2 regions of the Kitasatospora sp. NPDC001175 genome follow, and region 1 is predicted to be linked to the other one. Evidence: predicted binding sites of a transcription regulator. Region 1 holds the regulator's gene; the other holds the start of a gene.
The links. The regulator HrcA, encoded in region 1, represses chaperone genes, less so after heat shock. The targets are predictions, from matches to a motif close to TTNGCACTCNGNNNNNCNGAGTGCNAA.
Positions count from the first base shown of each region.

Region 2: a site for HrcA is predicted at 1,793-1,819, ahead of groL (chaperonin GroEL). Genes of this name have one in related genera too.

Region 1 covers NZ_JBSFJU010000005.1:109,854-125,392, forward strand. The annotation lists gene ACWDAK_RS05840 (ABC transporter ATP-binding protein) at 1-1,498, opposite strand, end outside; gene ACWDAK_RS05845 (AMP-dependent synthetase/ligase) at 1,803-3,701, shown strand; gene hemW (radical SAM family heme chaperone HemW) at 3,753-4,982, shown strand; gene ACWDAK_RS05855 (DUF3097 domain-containing protein) at 5,016-5,861, opposite strand; gene ACWDAK_RS05860 (C2 family cysteine protease) at 6,003-7,313, shown strand; gene pspAB (PspA-associated protein PspAB) at 7,318-7,896, opposite strand; gene htpX (zinc metalloprotease HtpX) at 7,923-8,846, opposite strand; gene hrcA (heat-inducible transcriptional repressor HrcA) at 9,135-10,148, shown strand; gene dnaJ (molecular chaperone DnaJ) at 10,220-11,362, shown strand; gene ACWDAK_RS05885 (16S rRNA (uracil(1498)-N(3))-methyltransferase) at 11,496-12,245, shown strand; gene ACWDAK_RS05890 (S41 family peptidase) at 12,515-15,539, shown strand, end outside.
Region 2 covers NZ_JBSFJU010000013.1:82,838-98,376, reverse strand. The annotation lists gene thrC (threonine synthase) at 1-460, shown strand, start outside; gene ACWDAK_RS12715 (ubiquitin-like small modifier protein 1) at 517-795, shown strand; gene ACWDAK_RS12710 (cold-shock protein) at 1,409-1,615, shown strand; gene groL (chaperonin GroEL) at 1,976-3,598, shown strand; gene ACWDAK_RS12700 (hypothetical protein) at 3,789-4,025, shown strand; gene ACWDAK_RS12695 (hypothetical protein) at 4,074-4,430, shown strand; gene ACWDAK_RS12690 (DUF4031 domain-containing protein) at 4,427-4,690, shown strand; gene ACWDAK_RS12685 (HD domain-containing protein) at 4,726-5,367, opposite strand; gene ACWDAK_RS12680 (PadR family transcriptional regulator) at 5,481-5,828, shown strand; gene ACWDAK_RS12675 (hypothetical protein) at 5,825-6,712, shown strand; gene ACWDAK_RS12670 (copper homeostasis protein CutC) at 6,824-7,510, shown strand; gene ACWDAK_RS12665 (HelD family protein) at 7,566-9,683, opposite strand; gene ACWDAK_RS12660 (hypothetical protein) at 9,986-10,144, shown strand; gene ACWDAK_RS12655 (DNA repair helicase XPB) at 10,178-11,812, opposite strand; gene ACWDAK_RS12650 (hypothetical protein) at 11,910-12,161, shown strand; gene ACWDAK_RS12645 (helicase-associated domain-containing protein) at 12,197-14,734, opposite strand; gene ACWDAK_RS12640 (hypothetical protein) at 15,002-15,539, shown strand, end outside.

The sequences.
Region 1 (15,539 bases):
AGAAGGAGTCGTCGAAGAGGTAGATCCGCGGGCGGCGGACCAGGGCGCGGGCGATGGCCAGGCGCTGGCGCTGGCCGCCGGAGACGTTGCCGCCGCCCTGGGCGATCGGGGCGTCCAGGCCCTCCGGCAGCTTCTCGACGAAGTCCTTGGCCTGCGCGATCTCCAGCGCCTGCCAGAGCTCCTCGTCGGTGGCGTCGGGGCGGCCGTAGCGGAGGTTGCTGGCGATCGTGCCGGAGAACAGGTACGGCTTCTGCGGGACCAGGCCGACGGTCTCGGCGAGCAGTGTGGGGGAGAGCTCGCGCACGTCGACACCGTCCACCAGCACCCGGCCGTCGGTCGCGTCGAAGAGCCGGGGGATCAGGCCGAGCAGGGTGGACTTGCCGCTGCCGGTGGAGCCGATCACGGCGGTGGTCTCGCCGGGCCGGGCCACGAGGTCGATGCCGCGCAGCACCGAGGCCTCGGCACCGGGGTAGCGGAAGTCGACGCCGCGCAGTTCCAGGTGGCCCTGGCGCGTCAACTCGGTGACCGGGGCGGTGGGCGGCACCACGCTGGTCTCGCTGCCCATGACCTCCTCGATCCGCTCGGCGCAGACCTCGGCGCGGGGCACCATCATGAACATGAAGGTGGCCATCATCACGCTCATCAGGATCTGCATCAGGTAGGAGAGGAAGGCGGTCAGCGCGCCGACCTGCATCGCGCCGCTGTCGATGCGGTGGCCGCCGAACCACATCACCGCGACGCTGGAGACGTTCACGACCAGCATCACGCTGGGGAACATGAAGGACATCAGCCGGCCGGTGCGCAGCGAGACCTCGGTCAGCTCGGTGTTGGCTCCGGCGAACCGATCCTGCTCGTGGCCGTCCTTGACGAAGGCCCGGATGACCCGGATACCGGTGATCTGCTCGCGCAGGATCCGGTTGACCCCGTCGATCCGGGTCTGCATGGTGCGGAACTGCGGGCGCATCCGGCGCACCAGCAGGGAGACCAGGATGCCCAGGGTGGGGACCGCGACCAGCAGCAGGCCGGAGAGCGGCACGTCCTGGTTGAGCGCCATGATGATGCCGCCGAAGCACATGATCGGTGCGGCCACCATGAGCGTGAAGCCCATCAGGACCAGCATCTGGACCTGCTGGACGTCGTTGGTGGTCCGGGTGATCAGTGAGGGGGCGCCGAAGTGGCCCATCTCCCGGGCGGAGAAGCTCTGCACCCGGTCGAAGACGGCGGCCCTGATGTCCCGCCCCACCGCCATCGCGGTGCGCGCCCCGAAGTACACGGCGCCGATCGAGCAGACTGCCTGGGCCAGGGTGATGGCTATCATCACACCGCCGGTCCGCAGGATGTAACCGGTGTCGCCCTTCACCACCCCGCTGTCGATGATGTCGGCGTTGAGCGTCGGCAGGTAGAGCGCGGCGATGGTTGCGATGAGCTGGAGCAGGATCAGCAGTGAGATCGGTTTGGAATAGCGGCCCAGATGGGCACGCAGGAGTTTGATCAGCACCTGGACACTCTCGTGGTCGGATTCGGGGTTCGCACCCTATTTTCAGCTCTTCCACAGATGGTTGCGGCAGTTTGACCGCTCGGGGTCGGGCGGATTTCGTGTGTGTGCCCTCGGCACCGGTCCGGTGCGGCTGCACCGCAGGTCCGTCGACGTGCCGGCCTGCAGAACCCTCTTACGCAACGGCGCGGTTGGCCCTAGGCTGCATATGGCCCTCTTGTTACCGGCAAGTTAATAAGGCGGGCCGGTCGGCCTGCCCCCACAGCCACCGCCCTCACCCCCGACCACCCGCCCCCGGAGGTCATCGTTGACTACCGCGCACACCATGATCGAGCGGCGTCCGCCCTCGGTGGCCCACCTCTTCCTGGACCGGGTCGCCGCCACGCCCGACGCCGAGGCGTACCGGTTCCCGGCGCCCGTGGACGAGCACGCGGCGGACGGTGCTCCCGGCGCCGAGCAGTGGCGCTCGCTGACCTGGGCGCAGACCGCCGAGCGGGTCAAGGCGGTGGCGGCGGGCTTGATGACGATCGGCGTCGAGCCCGAGGACCGGGTCGCTCTCGCCTCCTCCACCAGGGTTGAGTGGATCATCGCCGACCTCGGCAACATGTGCGCGGGCGCCGCGACCACCACGGTCTACCCCAGCACCAACGCCGAGGAGACCGCCTTCATCCTGGCCAACTCCGCCAGCCAGGTGCTGTTCGCCGAGAACGCCGCCCAGCTCGCCAAGGCCGTCGCCCAGCGTGACCAGCTGCCCGAGCTGCGGACCGTGATCCTCTTCGACGGCACCGCCGAGCCCCCCGAGGCCGCGGACCTGGAGGTGCTGACCCTGGCCGAGCTGGAGCAGCGCGGCGCCGAGTACCTCGCCGAGCACCCCGACGCGATCAAAGCGGCGGTCGACGCGCTCGACAAGGAGCAGCTGGCCACCCTGATCTACACCTCCGGCACCACCGGCCGCCCCAAGGGCGTGCGCCTGGTGCACGACTGCTGGGCGTACGAGGGCGTGGCCCAGCAGCAGAGCGGGCTGCTGCGCTCCGACGACGTGCAGTTCATGTGGCTGCCGCTGTCGCACGTCTTCGGCAAGACCCTGATCTCCGGCCAGATCGCCACCGGCCATGTGATGGCCGTGGACGGCCGGGTGGACCGGATCATCCACAACCTGCCGGTGATCCGGCCGACCCTGATGGCCTCCGCGCCGCGCATCTTCGAGAAGGTCTACAACGGCATCGCCGGGAAGGCCAGGGCGGAGGGCGGCGCCAAGTACAAGATCTTCCTGTGGGCGGCCAAGGTCGCCCGTGACTACGCCAGGACCGCTCAGGCCAACCGCATCGCCACGGGCCGGGACAGCGCGCCCTTCGCGCTGACCCTCCAGCACGCCCTCGCCGACAAGCTGGTCTACGCCAAGATCCGGGCCGCCTTCGGCGGGCGGCTGCGCGGCTCGGTCTCCGGCAGCGCGGCGCTGGCCCCCGAGATCGGGTACTTCTTCAAGGGCGCGGGCGTGCCGATCCTGGAGGGCTACGGCCTGAGCGAGACCAGCGCGGGCTCCACCGTCAACCGTGCCGAGGACTACCGGATCGGCACCGTCGGCCTGCCGCTGCCCGGCACCGAGGTCCGGATCGCCGAGGACGGCGAGATCCTGCTGCGCGGCCCCGGCGTCATGCGCGGCTACCACAACCTGCCCGAGCAGACCGAGGAGGTGCTGGAGCCGGACGGCTGGTTCCACACCGGCGACATCGGCGAACTGGTCGAGGACGGCTACCTGCGGATCACCGACCGCAAGAAGGACGTCTTCAAGACCTCCGGCGGCAAGTACGTCGCACCCACCGAGATCGAGGGCAAGTTCAAGGCGCTCTGCCCGTTCGTCAGCAACATCCTGGTGATCGGCAACGGCCGCAACTTCTGCTCCGCGCTGATCGCCCTGGACGAGGGCGTGATCATGCCCTGGGCGAGCGAACGCGGCCTCGGCGGCCGCAGCTACGCCGAGGTGGTCGCCACCCCCGAGGTCAGGGAGCTGGTGGACGGCTACGTCCGCAAGGTCAACGCCGAGCTCCAGCGCTGGCAGACGATCAAGAAGTTCTCGCTGCTCCCGCGCGACCTGGACGTCGAGCACGGCGAACTGACCCCGAGCCTCAAGATCAAGCGCCCGGTGGTCGAGCGGACCTACTCGGACGCGGTCGCCGAGATGTACGCGGGCGCCAACGAGGCGTGACGGCGGGTACGGCCCGAACAGATCACTCGGGCCGTACGGGACAATGGGTGCATGCCCTCCGCACTTCCCGACGGCGAACCGGTGCCGTCCGACGGTTCCCTGCCCGACCACGCCCTGGCCGGGCTGGGCACGCGGCCGTTCGGTTTCTACGTGCACGTGCCGTACTGCGCCACCCGCTGCGGCTACTGCGACTTCAACACCTACACCGCCACCGAGCTGCGCTCCTCGGGAGCGGTCGCCTCGCAGGAGACGTACGCCGACAACCTGATCGCGGAGATCAGGCTCGCCCGGCGGGTGCTGGGCTCCGCCGACCTGCCGGTGCGGACGGTGTTCCTGGGCGGCGGTACGCCGACCCTGCTGCCCGCTCGGGACCTGGTGCGGATGCTGGCGGCGATCCGGGACGAGTTCGGGCTGGCTGCCGACGCCGAGGTGACCACGGAGGCCAATCCGGAGTCGGTGGACCCGGCGTACCTGTGCGAGCTGCGCGAGGGCGGCTACAACCGGATCTCCTTCGGAATGCAGAGCGCCCGTCCGCACGTGCTCTCCCTGCTGGACCGGCACCACACCCCGGGCCGGCCCGAGGCGTGCGTGGCCGAGGCACGGGCCGAGGGCTTCGAGCACGTCAACCTCGACCTGATCTACGGCACCCCGGGTGAGTCCGACGACGACTGGCGGGCCTCGCTGGACGCCGCGATCGGCGCCGGGCCCGACCACATCTCCGCGTACTCACTGATCGTCGAGGAGGGCACCAAGCTGGCCGCCCGGATCAAGCGCGGCGAACTGCCCATGGTGGACGACGACGTGCACGCCGACCGCTACCTGATCGCCGAGGAGGCGCTCAGCGCCGCCGGGTACTCCTGGTACGAGGTCTCCAACTGGGTCACCACCGAGGCCGGGCGGTGCCGCCACAACGAGCTCTACTGGACCGGCGCCGACTGGTGGGGCGCGGGCCCCGGCGCGCACAGCCACGTCGGCGGCGTCCGCTGGTGGAACCGCAAGCACCCCGCCGCGTACGCCCAGGCGCTCGCGGAACGGCGAACCCCCGCGCAGGGGCGGGAGGTACTGCCGGAGGAGGACCGGCGGGTCGAGCGGATCCTGCTGGAACTGCGGCTGCGGGAGGGGTGCCCGCTCTCGCTGCTCGCCGCCGACGGGCGCCGGGCGGCCGAACGCGCGCTGGCGGACGGCCTGCTGGATTCGGCCGCGTTCGAGGACGGGCGGGCCGTGCTCACCCTCCAGGGGCGGCTGCTGGCCGACGCGGTGGTGCGCGACCTGGTGGACTGAGTCCCGGCGGACATGCCGGGACGCCCCCGGGCCCTACGGCTGACCGGTCGTCACGAAGTCGATCAATTCTTCGACCCTGCCCAACAGCTCGGGTTCCAGGTCCTTGTAGCTGCGGACCGAGGCGAGGATGCGCTTCCAGGCGGCCGGGGCGTCGACCGGCCAGCCGAGGCGGCGGCAGACGCCCTCCTTCCAAACCTCGCCGCGCGGGACGGCGGGCCAGGCCGGGATGCCGACGCTCCCCGGCTTCACGGCCTGCCAGATGTCGATGTAGGGGTGGCCGACGACCAGCACGGACTCATCGGTGACCCGGGCGGCGATCCGGTGCTCCTTGGTACCGGGCAGCAGGTGGTCGACCAGGACGCCGAGCCGCCGTCCCGGGCCGGGCGCGAACTCGGCGACGATCGCGGGGAGATCGTCGATCCCCTCCAGGTACTCCACGACCACGCCCTCGATCCGCAGGTCGTCGCCCCAGACCCGTTCGACCAGCTCCGCGTCGTGCCGTCCCTCCACGTAGATGCGTGACTCCTGGGCCACCCGGGCCCGCACGCCGGGCACCGCGATCGAACCGGAGGCGGTACGGCCCGGCCCCGCCGCGTTGTGCTGTCGGGCGGGAGCCGTCCCGGCCGGGCGGACCAGCGTCACCACCTTCCCCTCCAGCAGGAAGCCACGGGGCGTCAGCGGGAAGACCCGGTGCTTGCCGAAGCGGTCCTCCAGGGTGACGGTCAGACCCTCGGCGGTCTTCTCGCACCGCACGACGGCCCCGCAGAACCCCGTACTCACCTCCTCCACCACCAGGTCACGTTCGGCGGCCACCTCCGGCACGGGCTGAGGCCGCTTCCACGGCGGGGTCAGGTCGGGTCCGTACTGCCTGCTGCGCATGCGGCTGACTATATGAAACCTGGTGCTGACTCAGCAGGCGCGCGTGTGACCGGGGGTACCGGCGGCCGTGTCGGGAAAGCCTCGTATCCTCTTAGCCGCTCATCGGCTGGGCAGCGGCGGAAAACCGACCGGGGAGGGTGCGTGGCCTACCATCGCAACAACTGGCAGCAGGCGGCCAACAACGTGGCTGATTTCATCCCGTTCGGCCACGGGGTCATGGCGGTGGTGAACATCGCCAAGGGGATCGCCGACGAGGTCGGCATCGAACGGCTGGACTACCGGCCCGACGGCCACCCCGTGGTGGAGCGCCCCTGGCAGCCGCCGGGCCCGCCGCCGGACCCGACCCGGGTCGAGGCGGTCGGCCGCCGGGCCTGGGACGCGCTCTTCGCCGACACCGACCGCTACCCGGCCCGCTCGCTGCTGGACCAGGTCGGCAACCTGCTGGTGCCGCTCCCGCCCAGTGAACTCGACCTGGTCATCCGGCGGTTCGGCCCGCAGGGGCTGCTGCGCTGGGACGAGCTGATGCACGTCACCGACGCGGGCGGGGAGGAGGCGTACGACTTCTACCGGCAGCAGGAGGTCTTCAACTGGCTGCTGCGCACGGTCAGTCCGTACGCGACCATGTTGATCGGGGACTCCATGCCCTGCACCCAGCCGACGTACCAGGTGCTGCCGGAGGACGAGAGGCGGGGCGGGACGCCGGGCTGGGTGCTGCCCGCCGGGCCCTTCGCCCAGATCGACGGGGCGTACTTCACCGAGAGCTGGCAGCGCGTTTCGGCCTCCACCGAGCCGATGAGCTGGCAGGACATGGACCAGGGCAGGTTCGGCACCTGCTGGATGCTCACCGCCATGCAGGCCGTGCTGCAGGCCAATCCGACCTACGCCCCGCGCCATCTGCGCCAGGAGGCCAACGGCTCGGTCACCTTCACGCTCTACGAGAACGGCCGGCCGTACGACGTGACGGTGGTCGCCGACCTGCCAATGGTCGGCAACATGCTGTACGGGGCCAAGGGTCACAGCGACGACCCGCGCTACGCCGAGACCTGGCCCGGCTACTACGAGAAGGCCGTCGCCCAGTGGTACCGGGGGTACGAGGAGATCGCCAACGGCGGTTACGCCGCGCGGGCACTGGCGTTCCTGACCGCCCAGCCGGTGCAGGAGATCGACATCAGCTCGCCCTGGCTGATCCATGAGATGGCCGACCGCAAGTCGCGGGGCCAGGCGGTCACCGTCGGCACCAAGGGGCACGGGAGTGACCGGGAGACCCTGATGGGCGGCCGGCTCGCCACCAGCCACGCCTACTTCGTCAAGGACGTGGACGTCCCCGGCGGCCGGATCTGCCTCGGCAACCCCTGGGGTGACGGGGCCTCCCGCCAGATGTGGGAGGCCTGGCTCAGCTACCAGGACATCCAGTACTACCTCGCCCACGCGGAGGCCGCGTTCACCTGGTAGCCGCTCAGAGACCGGGTGCGCCCCAGACCGGGAACCAGCGGGAGAGGTCGGGCTCGATCCGCAGGTCGTCGGCGAGCAGCGCCTTCACCTGGATCTCCAGCGGGTTGTCGCGCTTCTCGCCGGGGAGCGGGGCGAAGGGGTAGAAGGTGCCGCGCTTGTAGAGGTAGACCAGGCCCAACGGCCGGCCCGCGTCGTCCTGGAAGGCCACGATCGAGCAGAGCAACTGGGGGCCGAAGCCGTTCGCCTCCAGCTCGCTGTTGACCGCGTGCAGGTCGTTGACCAGCTCGGGCAGCTGCCCGGGGGAGTGCCGGGCGAGCAGCCAGGAGTAGCCGTAGGAGTCCCGGCTGGCCTCGACCGGAGTGCCGCCGCGCTCGGTGTCGGCGTCCAGCAGCGCCCGGACCTGGCGCTGCACCTCGCCGAACACACCGCCCTCCACGGCGGCGAAGCAGACCGAGCCGAGGCCGGTCGGCCGGAAGGAGGCCGCGGCCTCCAGGGTGAGGGCCGCCGAGGGCACGGCGAACAGTTGGTCGAGATCGGGCTTGACCGGCTTGGTGCGGCCGAAGAGGGCGTCCAGGAATCCCACGGTGGTCCCCTTGTGCGAGGTGGCGGTCAGTGGCCGAGCTGGGCGGAGATCCTGGCGAGTTGGGCGAGCCGCTGCTCCAGCGTCGGGTGGGTGGACATCAGCTGGCTCGCGGTCTCCCGGGCGCTGAGCGCGGGCGCGAAGTAGAAGGCGTTGTAGGGCTGCGCCTGGCGCAGGTCCTTGCTGGGGATGGCCGCGATCTGGCCGGTCACCTTGGTGAGTGCCGAGGCCAGCGCGCTCGGCCGGCCGGTGAGCTGGGCGGCGGCCCGGTCGGCGGCCAGCTCGCGGTAGCGCGAGAGCAGCCGGGTGAGCAGGAAGCTGATCGCGTACACCAGCATGCTGACCAGCGGGATGACCAGCATGGCGATGGCCGCGTTGCTGTCGTTGTTGTTCCGGTTGCCGCCGCCGAGGAAGCCGCCGTACAGCGCGATCCGGGTCATCATCCCGGCCAGCACGCCGAGGAAACCGGCGATCGTCATCACCGCGACGTCCCGGTGCGCGACGTGCGAGAGCTCGTGGGCGAGAACGCCCTCCAGCTCCTCCGGCTCCAGTCGGCGCAGCAGGCCGGTGGTCACGCAGACCACCGCGTTCTGCGGGTTGCGGCCGGTGGCGAAGGCGTTGGGCATGTCGTTGTCGGCGACCGCCACCCTGGGTTTGGGCATGTCGGCCATGGCGCAGAGCCGGTCGATGGTGCCGTGCAGCTGCGGGTGCTGCTCGGGGCTCACCGGCCGGGCACCCATCGCCCGCTCGGTGATCTTGTCGCTGAACCAGAACTGGGCCACGAAGAGTCCGCCGGAGATCAGCACGATCAGCGGCCACGCCCCGCGCAGCAGGACGATCAGTACGCCCGTGAAGCCCACGTACAGCAGGCCGATGAGGAACATGGTGATGACCATCCGCCCGGTCAGACCACGATCGGGTGCGAAGCGGGAGTGCTGGGATGAAGCCGACATCTCTGCTCCTTCGTTACATCGCTCGCCTTCGATGCTGCCACTCCGGGCGCCCCGGGGCACCGACTTCGTACCCCGGATCCGACAAGGATCACCGGGGCGGCCCGTTCCTGCCGTCGGACCCGGGCCGTACACTGGCAAGTACGGTTCTGGCACTCTGCCTTCCAGAGTGCCAAGAGGCCGGTCGGCCAAGGGATTCAACGGACGAAGACGGAGGTGCGTGCCGTGTACAGCGAGCGCAGTGCTGACGAGCGCAAGCCGGACGCGCGCCGGCTGGAGTCCCGTCGTCCGCTGGACGAGCGCAAGCTGGCGGTACTGCGCGCGATCGTCCAGGACTACGTGGGCACCGAGGAGCCGGTCGGCTCCAAGGCCCTGGTCGAGCGGCACAGTCTCGGGGTCTCACCGGCCACCGTGCGCAACGACATGGCGGCGCTGGAGGAGGACGGTTACATCCACCAGCCGCACACCAGTGCCGGGCGGATCCCGACCGACAAGGGCTACCGCCTGTTCGTCGACAGGCTGGCCGAGGTCAAGCCGATGAGTGCGCCGGAGCGTCGGGCGATCCGCCACTTCCTGGACGGCGCGGTCGACCTGGACGACGTGGTGGCCCGCACGGTCCGCCTGCTGGCGCAGCTGACCAGGCAGGTCGCGGTGGTCCAGTACCCCTCGCTCAGCCGGTCCACGGTGCGGCACATCGAGCTGGTGGCGCTGGCTCCGGCGAAGGTGATGCTGGTGCTGATCACCAACACCGGCCGGGTCGAGCAGCGGCTGGTGGACTGCCCCGGCGCGGTCGGCGAGAACGTGCTGGCCGATCTGCGGTCCAGACTCAACGCCGGCGCGGTCGGCCGCCCGCTGCCCGAGGTGCCCGGCGCGCTGGAGGAACTCCCGGCGGCCTTCGAGCCGTCGGACCGGCCGACGGTCAGTGTGGTGCTCGCCACGTTGTTCGAGACGCTGGCCGAGCAGAACGAGGAGCGGATCATGCTGGCCGGTACGGCCAATCTGACCCGCTTCGGACATGACTTCCCGCTCACCATCCAGCCGGTGCTGGAGGCACTGGAAGAACAGGTGGTCCTGCTCCGCCTGTTGGGTGAGACGGCGGACGCCGGGATGACGGTCCGGATCGGTCACGAGAACGAGTACGAGGGGCTCAATTCCACCTCGATCGTCTCGGTCGGTTACGGTTCCGGCGACCAGAGTGTGGCAAAACTCGGGGTGATCGGTCCGACCCGGATGGACTATCCGGGCACAATGGGGGCGGTGCGAGCGGTGGCCCGGTACGTGGGTCAGATCCTGGCCGAGTCGTAGCACAGGCCGCTGGTTGAACCGGCGGCGACCAGTCGCAAGCACTTCTACAGGCGGAACAAGCGGAGCATTTGGTGGCCACGGACTACTACGCGGTACTCGGCGTCCGACGGGATGCGGGGCAGGACGAGATCAAGAAGGCGTTCCGGCGCCTGGCACGCGAACTGCACCCGGACGTCAACCCGGACCCGAAGACGCAGGAGCGGTTCAAGGAGATCAACGCCGCTTACGAGGTGCTCTCCGACCCGCAGAAGCGGCAGGTGTACGACCTCGGCGGAGACCCGCTGTCGCCCAACGGCGGCGGTGGCGCGGGCGGCTTCGGCGCCGGCGCGGCGGGCTTCGGCTTCTCCGACATCATGGACGCCTTCTTCGGCGCCGCCTCCGGCCAGCGCGGCCCGCGCTCGCGGACCCGGCGCGGTCAGGACGCGATGATCCGTCTGGAGATCACCCTGGAGGAGGCCGCCTTCGGCACCACCAAGGAACTCCAGGTCGACACCGCCGTGACCTGCACCACCTGTTCCGGCGAGGGTGCCGCACCCGGCACCTCCGCGCAGACCTGCGACATGTGCCGCGGCAAGGGCGAGGTCTCCCAGGTCACCCGGTCCTTCCTGGGTCAGGTCATGACCTCCCGTCCCTGCCCGCAGTGCCAGGGCTTCGGCACCGTCGTGCCGACCCCGTGCCCCGAGTGCGCCGGCGACGGCCGGGTGCGCGCCCGCCGTACCCTCACCGTCAAGATCCCGGCAGGTGTGGACAACGGCACCCGGATCCAGCTGGCCGGCGAGGGCGAGGTCGGCCCCGGCGGCGGCCCGGCCGGCGACCTCTACGTCGAGATCGCCGAGACCAGCCACGCGGTCTTCCAGCGGCGCGGCGACGACCTGCACTGCACCGTCACCATCCCGATGACGGCCGCGGCGCTCGGCACCCAGGTGCCGCTGCAGACCCTGGACGGCCTGGAGGAGGTGGACATCCGCCCCGGCACCCAGTCCGGCCAGTCGATCCCGCTGCACGGCCGCGGTGTGACGCATCTGCGCGGCGGCGGCCGAGGCGACCTGATAGTGCACGTCGAGGTGCAGACGCCCGGCAAGCTCGACGCCGAGCAGGAGGAGCTGCTGCGGCGGCTCGCGGCGCTGCGCGGCGAGGAGCGTCCGTCCGGGCAGTTCGCGCCGGGCCAGCAGGGGCTGTTCTCGCGGCTGAAGGACGCCTTCAACGGACGCTGAGGCTCCGGGCCCTGGTCCGGTGAAGCCTTTCGAGCCGCTTTTGAGCCGCTGAGCTTCCGGGCGCCCGGTGACTCCCCGAGGGTCGCCGGGCGTCGCTGTGTCGCTACTCGATGAGATTGTTTGGGGAAATGCCATGACCGCGCCCGTGTTCGTCGTCGAGACCGACCGGCTGGCCACGGCCGCGCCCGGAGCGGTGATCCGGGTGGACGGGCCCGAGGGGCGGCACGCCGTCGCCGTGAAGCGGCTGGAGGCCCGGGAGGCGGTGACCCTCGCGGACGGGCTCGGGCTCGGCGTGGACGGCACGGTCGCCGCGGTACACGGCAAGGACGTGCTGGAGGTCACCGTCGAGGCGGTGCGGCGGGAGGCCGAGCCGGCGCCCAGGATCGTGGTCGTGCAGGCGCTGCCCAAGGGCGACCGGGGTGAACTCGCCGTCGAGACCATGACCGAGGTCGGCGTGGACGTGGTCGTCCCGTGGGCCGCCGCCCGCTGCATCACCCAGTGGAAGGGCGACCGGGGGGCCAAGGCCCTCGCCAAGTGGCGGGCCACCGCGCGGGAGGCCGGGAAGCAGTCACGGCGGCTGCGGTTCCCCGAGGTGCGCGAGCTGGTGACGACGCGTCAACTCGCGCCGTTGCTCGCCCAGGCGGCCTTCGCGGCGGTGCTGCACGAGGAGGGTGCCGAGCCGCTGGCCAGCACGGAACTTCCGGCGAGCGGGGACATCGTGCTGGTCGTCGGGCCCGAGGGCGGGGTGTCGCCGGACGAGCTGGCCGCCTTCGCGCAGGCGGGGGCGAAGCCGTACCGGCTGGGCCCCTCGGTGCTGCGGACGTCCACCGCGGGCGTGGCGGCGGGGGCGCTCCTGCTCGGGCGTACCGGCCGCTGGGGCTGAGGCTCGGCCAGGGGCGTCGCGTGGACCGGCGGACGGCCGCCGCCGGTCGGGACTCGGGGTGGCCCGGTCGGGCGTTCGGCTTCACGCCGTTCACCGCGCTGACGGGCCACCGTCCGCCCCGCGAGCCAGGGCGCGGCTGAACTGCCTTGCGGTGCGTGCGCTCCCCCGCGCCCGTGGCGGTGCACCACCCGCGCCCCATGGACAACTCCCCGGCCGCCTTTGGGAGAAACCCGTCACGCGAGGTCAAGGGCGTGCGTAGGGTGGCGCCCGTGACCGATGTTCAGCACACCTCAGCCGGCGCCTATCTGCGCCATCCGCACCTGCACGGGGACCTCGTGACCTTCGTGGCCGAGGACGACATCTGGCTCGCGCCGATCGGCGGTGGTCGGGCCTGGCGGCTGACGGCCGATCAGGCACCCGTCAGCCACCCCAGGTTCTCGCCGGACGGGCGGCACATCGCCTGGACCTCGACCCGGGACGGTGCGCCCGAGATCCATGTCGCACCCGCCGCGGGCGGCCCCGCCCGCCGGCTGACCTACTGGGGCAGCGCCCAGACGATGCTGTGCGGCTGGACCGAGGACGGCCGACCGGTCGCGATCACCAGCGCGGGCCAGGCGACCTTGCGCCGCACCTGGGCGTTCGCGATCCCGCTGGACGGTGGCGAGCCCGTCCGGCTGCCGTACGGGCCGATCGGCGGGTTGGCCTTCGAACCCGGCGGCGGGCGGACGCTGCTCGCCAGCCCGACCAACCGCGAACCCGCCTGGTGGAAGCGCTACCGGGGCGGCCGGACGGGCAAGTTGTGGATCGGCGACCGGGAGTTCGTCCGGGTGCACGAGGACCTGGACGGCAACATCCACTCCCCGCTCTGGGCGGGCGGCCGGATCGCCTTCCTGTCCGACCACGAGGGCGTCGCGCAGCTGTACTCCAGCCTGCCGGACGGCAGCGGCCTGCGCCGGCACAGCGACGGCGAGTTCTACGCCCGCAACGCCGCCACCGACGGGACCAGGATCGTCTGGCACAGTGCCGGTGACGTGTGGCTCCTGGACGACCTGGGCGGCGCCGAGCCGCGTCGGCTGGAGATCGCACTGGCCGGTCCGCGCGCCGGCCGCACTCCGCATCCGACCCCGGCCGTCGGGCAGTTGGAGACCGTCGCCCCGGACCGCACCGGCCGGGCCAGCGCAGTGGTGGTGCGCGGCAGCGTGCACTGGCTGACGCACCGCCAGGGACCGTCCCGGGTGCTGGCCGAGACGCCGGGGGTGCGGGCCAGGCTGGTCCGGGTGGTACCCGTTGCGGACGGCACGCAGGGCGCGCTCTGGGTGACGGACGCCGAGGGCGACGACGCGCTGGAGCTCGCTCCCGCCGTGCTGGGCACCGAGCGCCGCCGGCTGGCCCCGGGGCAACTCGGCCGGGTCCGCGATCTGGCCGTCTCGCCGGACGGCCGGCAGGCCGCCGTCGCCTCGCACGACGGCCGGCTGCTGCTGGTCGCCCTGGCCGACGGCGGCGTGCACCAGCTGGTCCGCAGCGCTCAGGGCGAGGTCTGCGACCTGGCCTTCTCCCCGGACTCGCGCTGGCTGACCTGGTCCCAGCCGGTCCAGGACGACGGCTCGCTGCGGCAGATCATGCTGGCCGACCTGACGGACCGCACGGTCAGCGAGGCCACCCAGCCCCGCTTCATCGACTACTCGCCGGTCTTCACCCCGGACGGCAAGTACCTGGTCTTCCTCTCGGTGCGCAACTTCGACCCGGTCTACGACGCGCACATCTTCGACCTGTCCTTCCCGCACGGCACCCGTCCCTACCTGATCACGCTGGCCGCGGACACCCCGTCGCCGTTCGGCCCGCAGCGCGCCGGACGGCCGCTCGCCGGTGAGGAGGAGCCCAAGGAGGCAAAGAAGGACGGCACCGAGGAGGGCGCCGAATCCGCCCCGGTCACCCGGGTCGACCCGGAGGGCATCGCCGACCGGATCGTCCCGTTCCCGGTCGAGGGCGGCAGCTTCGGCAGTCTGCGGGCGGCCAAGGACGGCGTGCTGTGGACCAGGCAGCCGCTGCTCGGCAACCTCGGCGACAACGCCGCCTCGCCGGAGGACGACCAGCCGCGCGCGGCGCTGGAGCGCTTCGACTTCGCGAAGCTGCAGACCTCGCAGCTGGTCGCCGAGGTGGACGGCTTCGCGGTGAGCGGCGACGGCACCCGGGCCGCCGTGTTCGACCGGGGCGGTCTGCGGATCGTCCCGGCCGGCCACCGCGCCGGTGAGGACGAGGACCTGGATGTGGACCTCGACCGGGTCCGGGTCACCGTCGACCCGGCCGCCGAGTGGCGCCAGATGTTCGACGAGAACGGCCGGCTGATGCGCGACAACTTCTGGCGCGCGGACCTGGGCGGCCACGACTGGGCCGGGACGCTGGCGCGCTACCGGCCGCTGGTGGACCGCTGCGGTTCGCACGACGACCTGGTCGACCTGCTCTGGGAGACCGTGGGCGAACTGGGCACCTCGCACGCGTACGTGCTTCCGTACGAGCGGGGCGCCCAGGCCGCCCACCGGCAGGGACTGCTCGGCGCGGACCTGGTCAAGGACGGCGACCTGTGGCGGGTCGAGCGGATCCTGCCGGGCGAGTCCTCGGATCCGCGGGCCCGTTCCCCGCTGGCCGCGCCCGGTGCCGCGGTCCGGGCCGGCGACGCGGTGCTCGCCGTCAACGGCCGCCCGGTCGACCCGGTCACCGGCCCCGCCCCGCTGCTCGCCGGTACCGCCGGGCAGCCGGTCGAGCTCACCGTCGCGGGGAAGGACGGCACCGAGCGGTACCCGGTGGTCGTCCCGCTGGCCGACGAGGAGCCGCTGCGCTACCACGACTGGGTGGCCGACCGCCGGGCCGCGGTCCGCGAGCTCTCCGGAGGTCGGCTCGGCTATCTGCACATCCCCGACATGCAGAGCAACGGCTGGGCCCAGCTCCACCGGGACCTGAAGACCGAACTGGCCAAGGAGGGCGTGATCGTCGACATCCGGGAGAACCGGGGCGGCCACACCTCCCAGCTGATCATCGAGAAGCTCAACCGGAGGATCGTCGGCTGGGACCGCACCCGTGACCTCGACGAGGGCATCTCCTACCCCCGGGAGGCACCGCGCGGTCCGGTGGTGGCCCTGGCCAACGAGCTGTCCGGCTCGGACGGCGACGTGGTCAACGCGGCGATCCAGGCGCTCGGGATCGGCCCGGTGGTCGGTACCCGCACCTGGGGCGGCGTGATCGGCATCGACAGCAAGTACCGCCTGGTGGACGGCACTCTGGTGACCCAGCCCAAGT
Region 2 (15,539 bases), on a different contig from region 1:
GGTCGAGGACCGGCCGTACCGGATCTTCGGCGCCCAGGCCGAGGGCTGCTCCCCGGTCTCCGCGGCCTTCAAGGCGGGCCGCGACGTGATCCGCCCGGTCAAGCCGGACACCATCGCCAAGTCGCTGGCGATCGGCAACCCGGCCGACGGCCCGTACGTGCTGGACATCGCCCGCCGCACCGGCGGCGCGGTCGAGGACGTCACCGACGCCGAGGTGGTGGCCGCGATCAGGCTGCTGGCCCGGACCGAGGGCATCTTCGCCGAGACGGCGGGCGGGGTGACCGTCGGCGTGCTGAGGAAGCTGGTCGAGACCGGTCGGCTGGACCCGTCGAAGGAGACCGTCGCGATCAACACCGGCGACGGTCTGAAGACCCTGGACGCGGTGGCCGACGCGGGACTGACCGCCACCATCCGCCCGACGCTTAACTCCTTCCGCGCTGCGGGCCTGGCGTCCGTCTGACGCCCGCCCGCTCCCTCCCGGCCCCAAGACACCACCGCACCTAGGAGCTTCGCACCATGAGCGCTTCCGTCCGCATCCCCACCATCCTGCGCACCTACACCGGCGGTGCCGCCGAGGTGAGCGCCCAGGGCGCGACCCTGGCCGCCGTCATCGCCGACCTGGACGCCAACCACCCCGGCATCGCCGCCCGCATCCTGGACGACGCGGGCAAGCTGCGCCGCTTCGTCAACGTCTACGTCAACGACGACGACGTGCGCTTCGCGGAGGGCCTGGAGACCGAGATCAAGGACGGCGCCAGCGTCTCGGTCATCCCCGCGGTGGCCGGCGGCTGCTGACCGGCCGGCACCCGCTCCGGATGCCGCGGGACTAGCACACCGGGAGCCGTCGACGGGCATGGAATGGCTATTTCCGTGCCGGTCGGCGGCTCTCGGCGTGCCGGTGGAAAAGGGTGGCCCGAAGGGGCGGTAAAGTGCGCAGATACCGGCATGCATCCCGCCGGCCAACCCCGGGAACGCGGCCCGCGGCGGGCCCGCCCCCGACGCCCTGACGGCCGATCGCATACACAGGGCTCTTCCGGCCGCTAAGACGGACCTTGGACAGTCTGCCGCAGAAGATGTCAGGACGACGTCAGAAATTCACCGGCGATTTGCGAGCGTTCGTCCATTATGCCCGGCGGGAATAGGCACGGTCTGCCGCTTTCATCCCGCGGTATCCGAAAACTTCCGGATGGAATTCCCGGAAGTTGGGCCTGTTGCAGAGGGCACCTGTCCGGATACATTCAGCGGCGGTCGCACGCAATCACCCGTCGGCCCGGCAACTCCCGGGAGGCGGCGGAGGTTTGCGGCGTGCACGGCTGCGCCCAGGGGGGTTTCCTCGGGCCGGCCTACCAGCCTGGGCCCGCACCCTGCGGGTCCGTGAAGGGCCAGCACAGCACAAGGGGAGTTCGGAATGGCTCAGGGCACCGTCAAGTGGTTCAACGCGGAGAAGGGCTACGGCTTCATCGCGGTCGACGGTGGTGCGGACGTGTTCGTCCACTACAGCGCGATCCAGATGGACGGCTACCGCACCCTCGAAGAGGGCCAGCGGGTCGAGTTCGAGATCTCCCAGGGGCAGAAGGGCCCGCAGGCGGACATGGTCCGCGCCGCTGCGGTCTGACCTTCCGGCCTGCGGAGCCCTCGGCTCGGTCACGAGCTGGCGCTCACAACGTTGTTCGAGCAGTGGACCCGTACGACCCCCGTCGTGCGGGTCCACTGCTGTCTTCGCCGGTGTCCGGATCCGGACACCGGCGGCCGCTCGTGATCGCCGACTCCCGGTCGACACTGTCGCATTGGGCTTGCACTCGGTATCCCAGAGTGCTAATCATTGGCGTTAGCACTCTCCGCTCGAGAGTGACAACGGACCGGGTCGGTGAGGTTCCGGGGAGCGGCAGGGGAAAGGACCCCCGCTCCTGGGTGCCGTCCGTCGCGGGCACCTCTTGGTCCGAGCAGTCGACCGTGTCCTGGAGGACCACTTCCGATGGCCAAGATCATCGCGTTTGACGAGGAAGCTCGCCGCGGCCTTGAGCGTGGCATGAACCAGCTTGCCGACGCAGTCAAGGTGACGCTGGGCCCCAAGGGCCGCAACGTCGTCCTTGAGAAGAAGTGGGGCGCCCCCACGATCACCAACGACGGTGTCTCCATCGCCAAGGAGATCGAGCTCGAGGACCCGTACGAGAAGATCGGCGCGGAGCTCGTCAAGGAGGTCGCCAAGAAGACCGACGACGTCGCGGGTGACGGCACCACCACCGCCACCGTGCTGGCCCAGGCCCTGGTTCGCGAGGGTCTGCGCAACGTCGCCGCCGGCGCCAACCCGATGGCCCTGAAGCGCGGTATCGAGAAGGCCGTCGCCGCCGTCTCGGACCAGCTGCTGGCCCAGGCCAAGGACGTGGAGACCAAGGAGCAGATCGCCTCCACCGCCTCCATCTCCGCCGCCGACACCCAGATCGGCGAGCTGATCGCCGAGGCCATGGACAAGGTCGGCAAGGAAGGCGTCATCACCGTCGAGGAGAGCAACACCTTCGGCCTGGAGCTGGAGCTCACCGAGGGCATGCGCTTCGACAAGGGCTACATCTCCGCCTACTTCGCCACCGACCTGGAGCGGATGGAGGCGTCCTTCGAGGACCCGTACATCCTGATCGCCAACTCCAAGATCGGCTCGGTCAAGGACCTGCTCCCGCTGCTGGAGAAGGTCATGCAGTCCGGCAAGCCGCTGGTCATCATCGCCGAGGACGTCGAGGGCGAGGCCCTGTCGACCCTGGTCGTGAACAAGATCCGTGGCACCTTCAAGTCCGTCGCCGTCAAGGCCCCGGGCTTCGGTGACCGCCGCAAGGCCATGCTCGGCGACATCGCCATCCTCACCGGTGGCACCGTCATCTCCGAGGAGGTCGGCCTCAAGCTCGAGAACGCGGGCCTGGACCTCCTGGGCACCGCCCGCAAGGTCGTCATCACCAAGGACGAGACCACCATCGTCGACGGTGGCGGCGACAGCGAGCAGGTCGCGGGCCGCGTGAACCAGATCCGCGCCGAGATCGAGAACAGCGACTCGGACTACGACCGCGAGAAGCTGCAGGAGCGCCTGGCCAAGCTGGCCGGCGGCGTGGCCGTCATCAAGGCCGGTGCCGCGACCGAGGTCGAGCTCAAGGAGCGCAAGCACCGCATCGAGGACGCCGTCCGCAACGCCAAGGCCGCCGTCGAGGAGGGCATCGTCGCCGGTGGTGGCGTCGCCCTGCTGCAGGCCGGTGTCGCGTTCGAGAAGCTCGAGCTGGACGGCGACGAGGCCACCGGTGCCAACATCGTCCGCGTCGCGCTGGAGGCCCCGATCAAGCAGATCGCGACCAACGCCGGCCTCGAGGGCGGCGTCGTGGTGGAGAAGGTGCGCAACCTCCCCGCCGGCCACGGTCTGAACGCGGCCACCAACGAGTACGTCGACCTGGTCGCCGAGGGCATCATCGACCCGGCCAAGGTCACCCGCTCCGCGCTGCAGAACGCCGCGTCCATCGCGGCGCTGTTCCTGACCACCGAGGCCGTCATCGCCGACAAGCCGGAGAAGGCCGCTGCCCCGGCCGGCGGCGGCATGCCGGGCGGTGACATGGACTTCTGATCCTCCCCGAGGATCGGCGAGTTCTGATCGTCCACGAGGGCGGTCTCCCCACAGCGGGGAGGCCGCCCTCGCGGCGTTCCCGGAAGCGGTCACCCGTTCGTGGGACGCTGGGCGCATGGACGGTTTCGGCGGCTCTGAGGACCCGTACGGTGAGTGCGATCAGCGTCACGAGGAAGGGGGGAGGTCAGCGGTGACCGCGATGGCTGTCGAGCCGGGTCTGCACTGGAACTATCTGCTGAACACCTGGCGGGAGCTGGACGTCCCGGAGGGCTGGCGCGCCGAGATCGACGAGGGGAAGATCCACTTGGTGCCTCCGCCCGGTGTGGACCACAACATGATCGCCGAGGAGGTCCACCGGGCCCTGATCGAGTGCCTGCCGCCAGGCGTGGGCGTCTATCAGAGCCTGGGCACGGAGATCGTCCTGTGAAGACGGACGGCGTCCCGACGGCCAAGGAAGCTGCGGGAGAATCGGGGTATGGCCAGCTCTGAGATCGAAACCGCACTGCACGCCGCCCGCGCCCTGATCCTCGCCGACCTCACCGCCCGGGACGTGGCCGAGGCGGAGGTCGTCTCGATGGTCGAGAAGGCCGTGACGCACCGGCGCTGGTGGCTGGAGCAGTGGCCGGACGGAACGGATTTCGTGCTCGGGCTGCTGGCGCAGGACGTGCAGGACGCGCTGCTGGAGGCGTACGGGCGCTGGCCGCTGTGCACCGCCTGCGCCGCCGAGGGCGACCCGCACGCTCTCGGTGTGGAGCCCGAGTTGGGGCCGGAGCCGCACTGGGTCTGCGGCAAGAACGGCATCGTGGTGGCGCCGGTCGGGCAGCTGACGTGATCCTCATCGACCCCCCGGTGTGGCCGGGCCACGGCAGGCTCTGGTCGCACCTGGTCAGCGACGTCTCGTACGAGGAACTGCACGCCTTCGCCTGCGAACTCGGCGCTCCCGAGCGCGCGTTCGAGCGAGACCACTACGACATCCCGGCCGCCCGCTACCAGGACGCCCTGCGGTTGGGTGCGCAGCCGGTCGGCAGCAAGGAGCTGGTGGTCCGGCTGACCGCCGCCGGGCTGCGCCGGCGCAAGGCCATGGCCCGCTGACCGCGCGGCCGCGTCCATGGCCGGTGGGGCCGCGCCTATGACCCGCCGAGCGTGTCGAGTTCGGCGGCCAGATTGACCCGGGCCTGGGCGTCGAAGCGCTCCCGGGCCTCAGGGGTGCGGTAGAGGGCGGGCAGATCGAGCAACTGCCGCAGCACGGCGGCCCGTCCGGCCCGGAAGGCGTCCTCGGGGACGAAGCCGTACTCCTCGCGTACCGCTGCCGCGTACGCCGCGTACGCCTGGGGCGGTCCGCCGAGCACGGCCAGGTCGGCGTCGCAGAGCACCTCGCCGTTGCCGTCCCCGGGCTCGGGGCGATGGGTGACGGTGAGCCGGACCAGCCGGGCCACCTCGGCGGTCAACTCCTCGGCCAGGCCCGCATCGCGCAGTGCGCGGAGGGCCAGCCGGGCGCTGCGCTCCTCGTTCTCGGACCGGTCCGACCGGTAGACCGCGTCGTGGAACCAGGCCGCCAGTCGGACGGCGTCCGGGTCCTCGGCGTGCCCGGCCAGCCCGTCCACGTGGCCGAGCACCGCGGCGAGGTGTGCCGTGGTGTGGTACCGGCGCTGGGGTTCGGCCCAGCGCTCCAGCAGGTCGCGCCCGTACGGCGCGGGGTCGGCGGTGGCGCCGCAGCGGGTCAGCAGCGCGTTCCAGTCCTTGAGCAGCGGGTGGGTCTCGGTCGGCATGCCGTCATTGTGGCGGGTCGGGCTGACCGTGCGTCGGCCGGATCGGACGAACGGTCAGGAGCGTTGCTGGTGCCGGTGGACAGCATATGCAGTTCGCCGATATATGTAGTCGCATGACAGAGCGATCCATGCAGGAGCCCACACTGCTCCTGCTCACCGCGCTGGCCGATGCCCCCAGGCACGGCTATGCCCTCATTCAGGAGGTCGCCGCGATCTCCGACGGCCGGGTCAGGATGCGCACCGGCACCCTCTACGGCGCTCTCGACCGTCTGCTGGGCCAGGGGCTGATCGAGGTCGCCAGTGACGAGGTGGTGGACGGGCGCGCCCGGCGCACGTACGCGCTCACCGACGGCGGACGTGCGGCGCTGAGCGCCGAGACCGAGCGTCTGCGCGCCGTGGTCGTGGAGGCGGAGCGTCGACTGTCCACCGCCCGTCCGAGGCTGAGGGGGGTGACGGCATGACGGACCGTTCGCTGAAGGCCGCGTTGAGCCTGTACCCGGAGTGGTACCGGGACGACCGCGGTGAGGAGATCATCGCCGTGTACGAGTCGGTGACGGTGGGCGGTGGGCGGCTGCTGCGCCTGCGCGAACTCGCCGGCATCGCCGGGCACGGCCTGCGGGTGCGGACCGGGCTGGTCTCCGGTGGTGTACCGGGACAGGTGGTCGCACAGGCGGTGCCGTTCGTGCTGGGGGCCGGCCTCGGGTTCTGGCTCTGCCTCTCCGGGCTGGTCGACCCGTCGTCGAGCGGCCAGGGGCATGCGTGGCAGCTCGCCCTGGTCGCCTCCTGGGCGCTGGCGGCGGTGGCGGCCGTCGCCGGGCGGTGGGGCGTGGCGCGTTGGACCGGTGTGGCGGCGTCGGTTCCCGGCCTGGCGCTGCTGGCGGGGAGGGCCCTCTTCTCCGCCTCCCTCCTCGGCCTCGTCTGGGTGGTGAGCGTGCCGCTGGTGTGGCTGGCCATGCTGCTGATGGCGCCGCCGGACCTGCTCAGCGGCCGTTCCCGCCGGACGCTGCCGATGGTGCTCGCGGGTGCGGTGCTGCCCTGGCTGCTCATGTTCGGCCAGGCTTATCTGCACACCCCGCTGTTCTGGGACCCGAGTTGGCGGCCGCTCCAGCTTCTGCTGGCCATCCTGCCCCTGCTGGCGGTGCACCGGCGTCGGCTGTGGCCGGCCGGGATGGTCGTCGGCGCGCTGCCGTTGCTGGTGAGTTTCAACCTGCTGAGCCTCCTGAACGGCTTCGAGGGTCCGATCGGCATGCTGGCGGCCGTCGGGTTCGTGGTGGTACTGCCGCTGGCCGCACTCCGGCTCGTCAAGGCCGTACGGGCGAAGGACGAACCGCCGGCAGCCGCCTGACCTCGGCGGACGTCGCCGCCCGGCCCATCCCGGGATGTGGTGGGCCGGGCGCGCGACGCGGGGCCCGCGCGCCGGCTTGGGCGCCGGCCCGGGGTGTGGCAAGGTAACGATATGTCTAGACCAATTTTCGAAGTCATCGCACTGACGGCGCAGGACGCCCGGGCTGCCGAGGCCGGCGGTGCCGACCGCCTCGAACTGGTCGCCGACATGGCCGCCGACGGACTGGCCCCTTCGGTGGCCGACTTCGCCGCCATCCGGGCCACCGTCGCCATTCCGCTGCGGGTGATGCTGCGGATCCGCGACGGCTTCGCGCCGGGCGATCTGGACGAGCTCCGCGACCGCGTCGCCGCGCTGCGGGCCGAGGGGGCCGAGGAGTTCGTGTTCGGGTTCCTGGACGCGGGCGGTGCCGTGGACCTGGCCGCGACCACCGCCGTCGCGGAGGCTGTCGCGGGCTGCCGGTGGACCTTCCACCGGGCGCTCGACCACAGCGCCGACCGGGCCGCCGTCCGGACCGCGGTCGGCGAACTGCCGGGCCTGGACACCTTCCTGACCTCAGGAGCGGCGGCCGGCGTGGACGCCGGGCTCGACGTCCTGACCGAGGAACTGGCCAAGTCCGGTGAACCGGGATATCGGCAGCGGATCCTGGTCGGCGGCGGGCTGCGCGCCGAGCACGTCCCTGGGCTGCGGGCGGCCGGCTTCGACGCCTTCCACATCGGCAGCGCCGTCCGCGAGAACGGCTGGGCCTCCCCGGTCGACCCCGCCGAGGTCGCCGAATGGCGCGCCCTGCTGGACGGTTGAGGCGGCCGGAGTGCGGGGAGTTGCGACCGGCCGAGGCTCCCCGCAACCCCGCTCGCTACCCCCGCAGTTGCTCCGGCAGCGGCTCGGAGTGGACCACCATGAGGCCCGAGACCGCGCGGGTCAGGGCGACGTACAGGCGGCGCAGGCCGGTGCGTTCGTCCGGCTCGCCGGCGACCACCGCGGCGGGTTCGTCCAGGACCACGTAGTCGTACTCGAGACCCTTGGCGAGCGAGGCCGGGACCAGGGTCAGCCGAGCCTCCGTGCTGGTCTCGGTGCCGGGGGCGAGGAACGGCAGTCCGGCTTCCGTCAGGGCCTCGGCGAGCAGCGGGATCCGGTCGTCGGCGGCGATCAGTCCGGTGGAGCCCTCACGGGCGAGGGCCTTGCGGCAGCCCTCGATCACGGCCTCGGTCAGCCCGTCCGGCCCGTCGAGGACGCGGTCGATCGCCAGCGAGCCCGGGGTGTCGCGGATCGAGGTGGCCGGCGCCAGCCCGGGGGCGATCGCGGGAAGCAGTCGGGAGGCGTACGCGATGACCTCCTCGGGCACCCGGAAGCCGGTGGTGAGCTCCTCGATGTGCGCGGTGGGCTTGCCGAGGTGCTGCAGGGCCTCGGGCCAACTGCCGGTCGCCCAGGGGGTGGTGCCCTGGGCGAGATCGCCGAGGACGGTCGCGGAGCCGGTGGAGCAGCGACGGCCGACGGCCCGGTACTGCATGGGGGAGAGGTCCTGCGCCTCGTCCAGCACCACGTGCCCGAGCGAGGGCGTGCGCTGCACCAGGTCGGCCGCCTCGTCGACGAGTACGGCGTCGGCCGGGGTCCAGGGGGCGGTCTTCAGGGACCGGCCGGGCTTGGTCCACCGGATCGCGGCCTGCTCCTCGGCGTCCAGGATCCCTTCCGCGCACTCGGCCAGGAACTCGGCGTCGGTGAGCAGCCGGTGCACCAGCTTGGCCGGGTCGACCGGCGGCCAGCACTGCTTGACCACCGCCTTGACCGCCGAGTTGCGGGCGACCGCGTCCTGCACCCGGTCGTCGGGGGCCTCGCCGCTCTGCTCCATTTTCAGCAGGACGGCGTGCGCGATGCGCTGCGGCAGCGCCTCCCCGGCCGCGCCGTAGCGGACGTCCCGGTCCTTCAACTCCTCGATGATCTCGACGAGTTCGTACGCCGGAACGCGCCAGCGGCGCGATCCCCGGATCACCATGCAGGGTTCGGTGGGCAGGCTGATCCCGGACCGCACGGCGCGGCGCAGCACCTCGGCCATCCGGGCGTCGCCCTTGACGGTGGCGGCCTCGGCGGTGTCGGCGCCGCGGACCTCGACGTGGCCGACCAGCTCCTGGACGGTGGCCTGGGCCACGTCCAACTCGCCGAGAGCGGGCAGGACCTGCTCGATGTAGTGGAGGAAGGAGCGGTTCGGACCGATCACCAGGGTGCCGGTGCGGGCGAGCCGCTCGCGGTGCGCGTAGAGCAGGTAGGCGACTCGGTGCAGGCCGACCGCGGTCTTCCCGGTGCCGGGGGCGCCCTGGACGCAGACGGTGCCGGCGATGTCGGCGCGGACGATCTCGTCCTGCTCGGGCTGGATGGTGGCGACGATGTCGCGCATCGGGCCGACGCGGGGCTTCTCGATCTCGGCCGCGAGCAGCGCGGAGCGGGTGTCCGACTCGGCGGGGTCGGTGAGGTTCTCGTCCTCGTACGCGGTCAACTCGCCGCCGGTGTAGCCGAACCGGCGGCGGCGTTCGACGTCCATCGGGTCGGTGCGGCTGGCCCGGTAGAACGGCTGGGAGACCGGTGCGCGCCAGTCGATCACCATCGGGTCGCCGTCCGAGTCGTGCACGTGCCGGCGGCCGATGTAGAACCGCTCGCCCGCCCGTCGCCCACCACCACCCTTGCCCGAAGCGCTTCGCGCGCCCCCTCCTGTGTCCTCGGCCAGGTGCTCACTGATGGCGTGCAGGTAGTCCAGCCGGCCGAAGAACAGCGGGGTGTGGGCGAGGTCGGCCAGCGCCGCGATGCGCTGCTCGATCTGGTTCTGCAGGACGGCGGCGGAGACCCAGGTGCCAGTGACGTCGCGCAGGTCGAGGGACTCGACGTCCTCGCGCATGGCTTTCAACGCGGACCTGGAGGCGGCCAGGTGGTCGCGCTCGCGCTGCAGGGGGTCGGTGGCGGAGTGGTCGATGGGGGCGTGCACAGCGAACCTTCCCGGCCGTCCTCGCGATGGGGCGGCGGACTCGTCGTAGCTCACAGTGAAGGACGCGACCGGTTGCCGACCGGCCGGGACCTCCCACGGCTGCCGACGGTTGGCACCACGGTTCGGGAGGGGGCAAGACCGGAGATCCTAGACCGCCGCCGAGCCCGGCGCTAATCGTTTTCTCAGGGTTCACGTACGCCTTGACGTAGGGGTGTCGTACACCTGGAGAAGGACCTGGGGCCAGGTCATCGCGCCCTTCGGGCTGACGACCGGGCGGTGGCACGGCGCCTAACGTCGAGGGCATGAACAGCGAACGCATCAAGCAGCACCGACCCGGCCGGGGTGCCGTCGGCGACAGCCGCCGCCGCGGCCCGATGGCCCAGGCCGTCCGTACCGTGGGGATCATGCTCGACACCGCCGCGCGGGTGGTCTTCCTCGGGCGCGACGGCGTCAAGCTCTGACGGCCGGCCGCATCATGACCGGCCGTCACCCGTTCACACGTCGTCGGCGTCGATGATCCGGTACGCGTAGCCCTGCTCGGCCAGGAAGCGCTGCCGGTGGGCGGCGAAGTCCTGGTCCACGGTGTCGCGGGCCACCACCGAGTAGAAGTGCGCCGCGTGGCCGTCCGCCTTGGGCCGCAGTACCCGGCCGAGGCGCTGGGCCTCCTCCTGGCGGGAGCCGAAGGTGCCGGAGACCTGGATGGCGACGGTCGCCTCCGGGAGGTCGATCGAGAAGTTGGCCACCTTGGAGACCACCAGCACGCTGATCTCCTTGTTCCGGAACGCGTCGAAGAGCTTCTCGCGCTGGGGGTTGCTGGTCTCGCCCTTGATCACGGGCGCGCCGAGCGCCTCGCCCAACTCGTCGAGCTGGTCGATGTACTGACCGATGATCAGCGTCTGGTCGTCCTTGTGCTTCCTGACCAGGGCCTCCACCACCCGGCGCTTGGTCGCCGTGGTCGAGCAGAAGCGGTAGCGCTCCTCGGGTTCGGCGGTGGCGTACGCGAGGCGCTCGGAGTCGGTGAGGGTGACCCGGACCTCGCAGCAGTCGGCCGGTGCGATGTAGCCCTGGGCCTCGATCTCCTTCCACGGGGCGTCGAAGCGCTTGGGCCCGATCAGCGAGAAGACGTCGCCCTCGCGGCCGTCCTCGCGGACCAGGGTCGCGGTCAGCCCGAGCCGCCGCCTGGCCTGCAGGTCGGCGGTGAACTTGAAGACCGGGGCGGGCAGCAGGTGCACCTCGTCGTAGACCACCAGGCCCCAGTTGCGGGCGTCGAACAGCTCCAGGTGCGGGTAGATGCCCTTCCGCTTGGTGGTCATCACCTGGTAGGTGGCGATGGTGACCGGACGGATCTCCTTGCGGGTGCCGCTGTATTCGCCGATCTCGTCCTCGGTCAGCGAGGTCCGCTTCACCAGCTCGTGCTTCCACTGCCGGGCCGAGACGGTGTTGGTGACCAGGATCAGCGTGGTCGACTTGGCCTCGGCCATCGCCGCCGCGCCGACCAGGGTCTTGCCCGCGCCGCAGGGCAGGACGACCACACCGCTGCCGCCGTGCCAGAAGCCCTCGACGGCCTGCTTCTGGTACGGGCGCAGCGCCCAGCCGTCCTCCTCCAGGTGGATCGGATGCGCCTCGCCGTCCACGTACCCGGCGTGGTCCTCGGCCGGCCAGCCGAGCTTGAGCAGCACCTGCTTGATCTGGCCGCGCTCGGACGGGTGCACGATCACGGTGTCGGCATCGACCCGGGCGCCGACCAGCGGGGCGATCCGCTTGGAACGCAGCACCTCCTCCAGCACCGGCCGGTCGGTGGTGGTGAGCACCAGGCCGTGCACCGGGTGCTTGGAGAGCTGGAGGCGGCCGTAGCGGGCCATGGTCTCGGCGACGTCCACCAGCAGCGCGTGCGGCACCGGGTAGCGGGAGTAGTTCACCAGGGCGTCCACGACCTGCTCCGCGTCGTGTCCGGCGGCGCGGGCGTTCCACAGGCCGAGCGGGGTGACCCGGTAGGTGTGCACATGCTCGGGGGCGCGCTCCAGCTCGGCGAAGGGCGCGATCGCCCGGCGGCAGTCGGCGGCCTTCGGGTGGTCGATCTCCAGCAGCAGCGTCTTGTCGCTCTGGACGATGAGCGGTCCGTCGTTCACGCGGGGAAACCTCCGTAGGTCCGGTCGCAGACTTTCCAGTGTCCCGCACTCGGCCCGAAGCACGTGACCCGTGCCGAGGATCCTCGTTGAGCCGGGCATGAAGACGCCGAAGCGGGTACTCTCCGCCGTTGTCCTGTCCGGTGCCGCCTTCGCGGCCTCCGCCACCCCCGCGCACGCCCTGGCCGGGCTCGGCGAGACCGGTGGGCCTTTCACCTTCGTCGGGCTGGAGGCGGCCAGTCTGATCAGCGGCCAGGACCTCTCGCTGCCGGACACCAACAAGATCGTCCAGCAGGCCAAGGAGCAGCACGCCAAGGAGACGGCGGCCAAGGAGCAGCAGAAGCCGCACTGAGCCCCTGCGCCGCCGCGCCCCGGCCCCGCGGCCGGTCAGTCGGAGTCGTCGTCCACCTCGGCGACGCCGGTGATGCGGTGCAGGGCGAAGGTGCGTACCTCGTCCGTGAGGTGGTCGTACGCCGTCACGAAGCCGCCCTCGACCTTGACCGGGTCGACGACGCGCTGCGAGGCCAGTCCCTCCGCGTTGACGTAGCCGATCCACATCCGCTCGCCGAGCAGGACGGCCGTCTGCAGGGCGGCGAGCGTGTCGGCGGCGGCGGTGCGGGGGAGCTGCCGCAGATCGGTACGGGCCGGTCCGGTCTGCTGCGGTGTGGCCGCGGGGCCGGCCACCGTCTCCTTGCGGACGGCGGTGGCCGCCCGGTCGCCCGCGCGCACCGCCTTGACCGCGGCGCCCAGCAGGACGTCGTCCGGGCGCGGCGGACCGTCGGGGACGGGTGCCGGGGAGGTCCGTGGCGGGGTGCGGTGGCTGTCGGGGCGGGTGATCAGCACATCGCCCTCGGCGGACTCGGCGGCCGGTGCGAAGCCCATGCCGCGCAGCACCGCGAGAAGGGTCTCGGGCGGTGCCTGGGCGGCCAGCACGGTCGGCGCGAGCAGCCGCAGCCGCAGCTCGGCGGCCCGCCGGTCGGCGAGCACCTCGGCCAGCAGGGCGGTGTCGTCGCAGCGCAGGTACGAGGAGGCGGCGCCGACCCGCAGCACGCCGTGCCTGCGGGCGACGTCGTCGATCAGGTAGGTCAGCGGCTGCGGGACGCCGGTCCTGGAGTGCTGCTCCAGGAAGGCGTGCAGGTCGGAGGCGGTACGCCCGGCGTCCAGCGCGCGACGCACCGACTCGGTGGTGAAGCGGTAGACCGTGGCACCGCCCTTGGACTCGATGTCCGCGCAGAGTGCCAGCGCCTGGGCGAGCGGGGTGAGCAGCGGCCCTGGCGCGATCGCGGTGAGGTCGGGCTGCAGGATCACGTGGTCAAGCGGCTGCGGCAGCAGCGGCCCGAGCACGGGTGCCGGGTCGCCGCAGGCCAGCAGCGTACGGGCCGGCGCGGCGAGTGCGCCCCGGCCGGTGAGGCCGAGCATCTCGGCCTCCTCCAGGGTGAAGTCGACCAGGTGGTCCCGCAGTTCGCGGTCGTCCTGCTGGACGGGGCCGCCGCGCAGCGGGCGCTGCCAGCGCAGTACGGGCAGCAGCGCACCGGCGCCGGCGGTGCCGCCGGGCGGCAGCGAGGCCAGTAGGGCGAGGGTGGCGCGGCGGACGGACGGGGCGAGGGTGCGGTCCAGCTCGGGGCCGAGGGCGGCCCGGATCCTGCCCTTGCCGTCAGGGGTGCCGGCGAGCCGGCCCACCCGGGTGGTGGCCAGCCAGCTGCGGGCGAGCAGCGCCCAGCGTTCGGCGATCGGCTGCTGCAGCCAGGTGTCGTACGCCGGGGTGGGTGCCCAGCGTTCGTCCACCTCGCCGTCGGAGGCCAGCAGGCCTGCGGCGTAGGCGAGTTCGAGCCAGAAGGCGGCGGTGGGCTCGGGGCACTCCAGGGTGAGCGCGGTCCGCTTGAGGTCGCGTACGCCGAGCCCGCCGGCCCGCAGGTTCGCGGGGGGTTGCAGGCCCCAGGCGTCCAGCAGCTCCTCGACGGTGCGGACGGCGGTGTACGCCTGCCCGGCGGCGGCGCTGTCCACGGCCTGCGGATCGCGCTCGGGGCCCGGTACCAGCGCCGGTGCCAGGGGCTCGACGGCGCGGTGGCTGCGGCCGCCGCGCAGGTGCAGCGCCAGCTCGCGGGGGAGCACAACCGAACCGGGGCTGGACGGCAGTAGCAGGCCGCGCGCCAGCAGCCACTCGACCGGGCTGCGGGCCTCCTCGGCGGTCACCGGGCGGGCGGCATCGGGGACGGTGCCGGTGGGCGGGCCCCAGACCAGTTTCTCCAGCAGCGCGAGCGAGGCCTCGGGGGCCTCGGCGAGCAGCGCGGCGCAGCGCTTGCGGTCGGTGAGCAGCCCGGCGAGCGCGGCGACGGCGGTGACCGGATCCGGGGTCGGCGACAGCCCGGCGCCGGCCAGCAGTTGCTGCAGCCGGGCCGGGGACATGCCGGCCGTCGCCTCGGCGAAGGTGGGGCCGAGGCCGGTGCGGCCCGGGTTGTTGGCGCTGGGCGCGAGCGCCTCGCGGACGGCGATCACCAGGCGCAGCGCGGAGTCCGGCCCCCAGAGCAGGGCCTGGCCGCGGAGGGCGGCCAGTGCGGTCGGCAGGGCGGCGGTGACGGCGGCGCGGTCGGCCGCCGCGGCCCCCGGGTGCGGTCCGACCCGGGCGGGACCGGCCAGCAGGTTGCGGACGGTGGCCTCGGAACTGCCCTCGGGAGCGGCTGCCAGGGCCTCGGCGACCTGCAGGGTGAAGCGGTCCAGTCGTTCCAGCGCGCGCAGCGCGGAGGCTCGGCCGGAGAGTCGGGCGGCCAGCTGGGTCAGGTCGCTCGGCACCGGGTTCAGCACGTCGGGGCGGGCCCGCAGCAGCTCGGCCAGCGCCTCGTCGCTGCGGGCGCGCAGTTCCTCGGCGAGCGTACGTGGTGCGGCGACGGTTCGGCCGGGGCGCGGGGCACGCTGCGATGCGGTCATTCGACCCAGCCTAGTCGGCCGTTCTTTGAGCGCACCTCCCCGAGCGGGAGGCGTTGACGCGATCAGTGGGTGGCGCCTGCGGGCCACGGGTCGGCGGCCTCAGCACCCTGCCGTCGGCCGTGCGCGACTCCCCGCGCCCCGGGCTGCGACTTCGCGCCGGCGGGATCGGCGCGGCGCGGGTGCCCGCCGCTTTCGCGCAGCTCCCCGCGCCCCTGCGGCGCACCTTCCCGTGGAGGTTCCCGGCGCCCCTGAGGGTGCGGGGCTCGCGTGGGTACTCAGGGAGTGGGTACCGTCGGCGGTCGGCGGCACGGCTACACGAGGCGGGGTGGCGGGGCGATGGCGGACGGGCACGAGGGTGGCCGCTCGGACGGTGAGTGGTGGCGGGTTGACAGGCCGCAGCGGGTCCTCGGACAGCCGGGCGGTGCCGCACCCGAGGAGAGCGTGTACACGCCCGAGGGGCCGGCGGACCCCCCGCCCGCCGCAGCGCAGGCCGGGCCCGCCCCGGCGGTGGGCGCACCCGCTGCGGGGGCCCCGCGCCCCAGACGGGTCGTGCCCGGCCCCGGACCGAGCGCCGCCGACTTCCCCGGCTGGGACAGCGTCACCTTCGACTTCGGCAGCGCCGAGCCCGCGGCCGCGCCCGTCGTACCGGACCCGCGCAAGGACCCGGCCGAGGCCGCGGTGCCCGCCACTGGCGACACCCCGGCGGCCCCCACGGGGAAGCCGCCGCGCGCGGCCGGCCTGCTGGCCGGCCGCCGTCCGTCGCCGCTGCTGCTGATCGCCGCGGTGGTGCTGCTCGCCGGGGCGC